One region of the Vibrio diazotrophicus genome, then DNA from elsewhere that is predicted to be linked to it. Evidence: riboswitches for the same ligand, from Rfam matches in the RefSeq annotation. Region 1 holds a riboswitch; the other holds the start of a gene.
What was found. A riboswitch is a leader RNA that binds a small molecule or an ion and turns the genes downstream of it on or off. The one in region 1 is predicted to bind cobalamin.

Region 1 (3,426 bases):
GGAAAACAACAGCCATGAGAGACGAGCGGGAATGAAGTTTGCTAAATCGTCCATTCGAGCCGATACGAAGCCCAACTCTCTGTATCGTTCGTTTTTGTAACCAACCATAGAATCGAGCGTATTGACCGCTTTATAGACCATCGCAAGTGGAACGCCACCGATAAATAGATAAAATAGTGGCGCAATGACTCCATCTACGGTGTTTTCAGCCACGGTCTCAACTGTTGCTCTGGTGATCTGTTTTTCGTCCAGTTGACTGGTATCACGCCCTACTATGTAGGAAAGTTTGAGTCTAGCTTGTGGAAGATCATGAGTACGCAGTGGGGCAAGCACATCTTGAGCTGCATCATTTAAGCAGCCTGTCGCGAGTACTGTGAATGCAAGCCATACCTCTACCCCCGTGCCGAGTAGCCAATGGATGCCATAACAAAAATGAATTATCGCCCAGGTAACCAATCCGGCAGTAACCACAATTGATATCCATAAAATCCCGCCTGCAAAGTAAAGCCACACTTTACTTTTGAATATGTGGCGAAGTCGTTTCTCGACATTGGAAATGGCCATACCAATTAACCGAATAGGATGTGGCCAACTTTGGGGGTCACCGATTAGCAGGTCGATAAAGAACGCGGTGATATAAATGCTCAACGCCATCACAAGCTCCGCGCTCTTGCAAACCACTCAAGTAACATTTCTGGTGACTGTGCAAAGTGAACATGCAAGTACATAGCCAAGGTATTGCCAACTTGATAGCCTCCCCGCCACGTTGCAACCACTTCACCTTCATGAACTTTAGTAAGCGTAAATGCCGGTTCCATATCCGTATAAAAATCAGAATAATGAAACTCGTGACCGCGTAACTCATTGCCAGAAACACATAACAAAGTATCTATGTCTGCTTTAGCATTGCAATATCCGAAGCGACTCAGTTTGTTCGTCATGATGCTTTGACCAGATAAAATCCCAACCATGGGGTAGGTTTTTTCTTCACTGTCAGACAGCGAACTACCCAGATACATCAAACCACCACATTCAGCATAAATTGGCAAATTGGCTTGATGAGCTGCAAAAATCGATTGCAGCATCGAGGTATTTTTCGACAACTCCTCAGCGTATAACTCTGGATAGCCACCGCCGATATATACTAAATCACATTCAGGTAGCTTAGAGTCGGCCAGAGGGCTAAAAAATAGGATTTCAGCTCCACTGCTGGCTAACAAATCGAGGTTAGCTTGGTAATAGAAGTTAAATGCTTTGTCCATCGCCACTGCGACGGTCAGTCCTTTTCCCTTACCTTCAATCGTTTGATAAACCGTGTGAGAAGAACCTTGATGAAGTTCAGAACGAGCAACACTAAGCAATCCATCAACATCGACATACTGCTCAATAGCATCGGCCAGCTCATCCCATTGAGAATCCATATTTTGTGATTCTTGTGCGGTCATCAAACCTAAGTGACGAGAAGGAAGTTCAACATTGGGTAGCTTAGGTAACCGGCCAAACGCAGGAATATGACAATAGGTTTCTACAGCCTGTTTTAGAAGTTGGTAGTGACCATCGGAATTAACGTTGTTGAAGACAACCCCTGCAATGTTGATCTCTTTACCAAACTGTTGGAACCCCATAACAATAGCTGCGGCCGATGTCGACATAGCTTTGCCGTCAACAACCAAAATAACAGGGCAAGATAGAGCTCGAGCTGTACCCGCGCTACTACAATAGTATGGATCTGTACCATAGCCATCGAATAATCCCATGACACCTTCAATCACAGCGATATCCGCATTTTGTGTTTGTTGATGGAATAAAGCGTTTACAGTCTCCTCATCGAGCATGAAGGAATCTAAATTATGCGATGGAACTTTGGCAACTTTGGTGTGCCACGCGGTATCAATGTAATCTGGGCCCACTTTAAAAGGCTGAACCTTAAGATCACGACGACATAAGGCTCTTAATAAACCTAATGTGAATGTTGTTTTACCGCTTCCGCTGTTTGTACCCGCTATAAGTAATGCTTTCATAGTCCACTTTCAATTACGTTTCTGAATGGACGGTAGGCGGTTGAAAAGTCGTAGGATCTTGGTGTCAGGAACCTGCTTCTCTCACTCTCTTCCCACCGAAGGAGTTATTGATTGAGTTCAACTTGATTCGTCTTCTGGCTTAGCGTCAACCTTATTGGTCCCTTCCCGTTTTAAAGGATAAAACAGTGGTGTAACCAAATCGTCAGCATTACAGCAGCGGGGGCTGCGGAGGATTCTCACCTCACTTCCGTAATCCCATGAGGGATATATACCCGTTCTAGGGCATAACCAAATTGAAATGTTTTGTTTCGATAATTAAAACTACTACATATCCTGTTGTTAAATTTCACTATAGGCTTGTTGTAAGTAAAATCAGGCTACCATGACAATGAATGTTTACAAAACTGTCATCTTCAAGGTAATAACTTGTGATGCTAACCTAAACAAGTATTTAAAACAGCATCTTACAGAGTCGATGAAAACATACAAATGGTAATTTATTGCTATTGCGGAATTTTCAAATATGTTAATTTGCGCCAGCATTAATTGAGATTGGCGGCGTTGTACAGAAACATGCAACACTTTTGTTTAAGCCCATGTCGTTAAATTAACGAGCTAACACAAATTCAACTCGATATAGCTTAAAGGCAACTAATATGGCGATAAGTGGACAACACGGCGGTAATGTCCTGCAAATGGCAAATCAATTTGGTCTCGCACCCAGCGATGTCATTGATTTCAGTGCAAACATCAATCCTCTGGGTATGCCCGGAGGATTAAAGCATCTACTTGTAGAAAACTTATCACGCTTAGAGCAATATCCCGATATTGATTACCACCTGCTGCATCGTCAGTTGGCTCGTCACCATCAGTGTTCACAAAGCCATGTGATTGCTGGAAATGGCGCAACTGAGCTGATATTTCTTTGGGCGCAATATGTAAAGCCCCAAAAAGCACTGCTCGTTGAGCCGAGTTTTGGCGAGTATCGCCGTGCACTCACACGCGTTGGCTGCAAAATCACAAACTACTTGCTGCGTGAAGAGGAAGAATTTCGCGTTACTAAACGTATTCTCACCGCTCTTTCACCGGATCTTGATTGCCTTTTCTTATGTACACCTAATAATCCGACAGGGCTGCAACCCGATCCGGATTTGCTGATTGAAATCTTAAATCGCTGTGACGTCATGGGCATCAAGCTCTTTGTCGATGAATCGTTTCTCGACTTTATGCCCGAGACTAAGAGTCTTTGTAGATATCTGCCCTGTCACTCCAATCTTTACATTTTGCGTTCACTGACCAAGTTTTATGCCTTGCCCGGTTTACGTTTGGGATACATGCTCTCTTCCGACGCAAAGCTTTTACAACTGATTCGAGAACAAAGAGAACCGTGGACAATAAATGCTCT
Region 2 (3,426 bases), 1.6 Mb from region 1:
ATTACCCGTAGACTTATCTTTAGTATCAAGGTAGTCATAAGACAAGTTATGAGCTAAAGGTCCTGTATCAAACTGACCGCTTACTTCAACACCTTTTATCTCTGCTTTATTCACATTGACGTTGGTTGTTCCATTACTCGCGATCATTTTATCGACTTCACTGTAATGACCAGCTAAACGCCAAGTTAGCAATTCAAAATTGCCCTCTAATGCAATCTCTGAGCTTTCTGTTTCTTCTGGAACTAGGTTAGCGTTACCTTGGTAGCAACCATAAGAACCACATTCCAAAGGATAATAAAGTTGGTTAAACGTCGGTGCTTTGAAAGATGTACCATATAAACCAACAGCTTTTAGCGATTCAGTAAGCTGATAACCCAAGCCAAATTGGTATGTCCAGAAAGTGCCGTAAGCGCTGTTATCATCCCAACGGAAGTTGCTCTCCGCTGAAAAGTCACCTTTATTTAGATAGCTACCCACATAAAGAGCCGCATTATCTCTATCGGTTTGAGTGTAGTTTTTGCCTTCTACTTTAACTTTATCTTCGTACCACTCGGCGCCACCGACTACAGAAAGAATATCACTTACTGCGTATAGGTTATCCCAAGACGCTACGTATCGATTTGTCGTATATCGACTTGATTCACCTTGACCAGAGGACTCTGCGTCATCTTGGTTAGTCGCTAATGTAAAGTGGCTGTTCAATTTATCTTTTTTGTACTCACCTACAGTCGCTAAGCTATACAAATCGCTGTCAGTACTATCAACACCGCCCCAAGAGTTATCAAACTCCGAATCTTGCTTTTGATAGTAACCATTCGTTTTCAAAGTCAGCTCATCAGAAACCTTAGTGCCTGCATCGACTAATAAATACTGTGACTGAAAGCCATCATTGTCGGCATCGAAACTGTTTTTACTTGATGGCTTTATATTATACCCCTCTGCAGCTTTATACGTTGCAGACGCGTTAAACCAACTTCCGGAGTCAGAAACGGTAGAAAAGTTTGCTCCAACATCGTACGCGCCATCGCTGCCAAAACCAGACTTAACAGAGTTAAAACCGTTAGTGTTTTTTGTGGTGATGATATTAATTACACCACTAACTGCATCTGAGCCGTATACCGCTGCACGAGGACCACGCAGTACTTCAATACGCTCCACACCGTTCAGAGGAATAGCTGACAAATCCGCTGCTCCCGAGGTTGCACTACCGATTCGAACACCATTAATCATGACCAAAACGTTTTTACTGGCGCGCCCACGAATATACAATTCAGAGTTTTGGCCTACACCACCCTGGTTCACTACCTGAACACTAGGTAAACGACGTAATACGTCCGTTAGTGATTGAGCTTGAATCGCATCAATTTCTTCACGTGTGACAACTTCAACTGGTGCGATTGTTTCGTTTACTTTAGTTTCAAAACGATTCGCCGTTACAACAACAGTTTCATCAGCTGTCGCTTCTTGTGCGTATGAAAAAGAGGTATGAGAAAACAGCGACGCCACTGCCACCGCTAGAAGGGATTTATTCATTATATTGTCCTAAATCGCGTTAATCCTACCGAGCATGGGTCCATCCCATTGGTTTGCTCAGCTGCTGGCAGGTGTTCGGACTTGAGAGCTGTTAACCTACTAACTCGACTTCCCACAAATTGCAGTGTCATTTGAGTATTCGTTCTCTCTTACCGCTGCGCGTCAGTTCTGGATTTCCACCAGATTCCCTTTTAAGTTTATTTATTTAGCCATCTAGGCTTCTAAATAACACCAGCTTGCGGTTGATAGTATTGAGCAATCGATAACTTGTCTAGCTTAGATTGGTATAAGCTATAGTTTTTACGATCGATAAAGCTATCAATTTAGTCAGAGTACTGGACATGAGCGGGAGATTGAATAAAATCTGCGCTCTTTATTTGAACGTACCAGAAAAAGGTAAAGCAATGGCGACTCTTGATGTAAACCCAGACAACTACCAAGCGCAACTGGATGAGAAGATCACTCGACTAGGAGAGATGTTTGAATCTTATGGTGTGCCTGAGTTGGAAGTCTTTGAGTCCCCGGCTCAGTTTTACCGTATGCGCGCTGAGTTTCGTATCTGGCATGAAGGTGATGATATGTACTACATCATGTTCAACCAGCAAACTCGCGAAAAATACCGTGTTGATCAATTCCCTGCGGCAAGTCGCCTTATTAATGACTTAATGCCACTGCTGATAGACGCCATGAAAGGCAACGACACTCTGCGCCGTAAACTTTTCCAAGTGGACTTCTTATCCACTCTGAGTGGTGAAGTTCTGGTATCTCTTCTATATCATCGTCAACTTGATGAAGAGTGGATTGTGGCAGCTAAAGCGCTCAAACAAACACTGCAAAATGAAGGCTTTAATCTGAACATTATTGGACGTGCGCGCAAAATGAAGATTGTGCTGGACCAAGATTATGTGATTGAGAAGCTGAACGTGAACGGCCAACCTTATATCTACCAACAAGTTGAAAACAGTTTTACTCAGCCAAACGGTAAAGTCGCAGAAAAAATGCTGGAGTGGGCTGTCGATTGTACCCAAGAAAGCAAAGGCGATTTGCTAGAGCTTTACTGTGGTAACGGTAACTTCTCATTAGCACTGGCTCAAAACTTCGAGCGAGTTTTGGCAACTGAGTTGGCAAAACCATCGGTACATTCAGCACAATACAACATTGCTGCTAACAAAATCGACAATGTACAAATCATTCGCATGTCAGCAGAAGAATTTACCGAAGCAATGGAAGGCAAACGTGAATTCAACCGCCTGAAAGATGCAGGCATCGATTTAAAAAGTTACAACTGCAACACCATCTTTGTCGATCCGCCTCGCTCAGGAATGGATATTGATACCTGTAAGATGGTGCAGGGCTATGAGCGCATTCTCTATATCTCATGTAACCCAGAAACACTAAAAGAAAACTTAGATGTTTTATGTAAGACACATAAGGTGACTCGCTTTGCTCTGTTTGACCAGTTCCCATACACCCACCACATGGAAGCGGGTGTAATGCTAGAGCGAAAAGCGTAATTCACGCTTAAAACCAAAGTTCACAAATAGAAAAACGAGCCGATTGGCTCGTTTTTTTGTAATTAACTTTTGTAATTAGCTGATGTGCACTTATTCAGAATGACCGATAAATCCTAGCTTCTTTCCAACCCATAACAAGAGCAGCAAAGCTACGATGATCGAAAAGAAGTTAGACCCCGCTTCTGGATACTGAGCCTTAACAAATGCCGAGTGGCCAAACGCACCGACAAAGAAGCACGCCAAACCTACTAGTGGAATGTCTTCCGCAACTGGATTACGTAGGTATTCCTGATACAACGCCTGCACAGACAGCACCAAAGCGATAACAGGGAAAATAGAAAAAGAGACTTCACTGATGGTCATCCAAGACAGTAAAGAG

Region 2: it holds a riboswitch for cobalamin, as region 1 does, so the genes downstream of both, AAGA51_RS00580 (TonB-dependent receptor domain-containing protein) here and AAGA51_RS07955 (cobyrinate a,c-diamide synthase) in region 1, are expected to answer to the same signal.

What each region holds. Positions count from the first base shown of each region.
Region 1 covers NZ_CP151842.1:1,749,535-1,752,960, forward strand. Annotated here, with positions in the region: gene cbiB (adenosylcobinamide-phosphate synthase CbiB) at 1-654, opposite strand, end outside; gene AAGA51_RS07955 (cobyrinate a,c-diamide synthase) at 654-2,021, opposite strand; cobalamin riboswitch at 2,129-2,329, opposite strand; gene cobD (threonine-phosphate decarboxylase CobD) at 2,678-3,426, shown strand, end outside.
Region 2 covers NZ_CP151842.1:123,998-127,423, reverse strand. Annotated here, with positions in the region: gene AAGA51_RS00580 (TonB-dependent receptor domain-containing protein) at 1-1,533, opposite strand, end outside; cobalamin riboswitch at 1,583-1,784, opposite strand; gene trmA (tRNA (uridine(54)-C5)-methyltransferase TrmA) at 1,938-3,047, shown strand; gene AAGA51_RS00570 (YijD family membrane protein) at 3,138-3,426, opposite strand, start outside.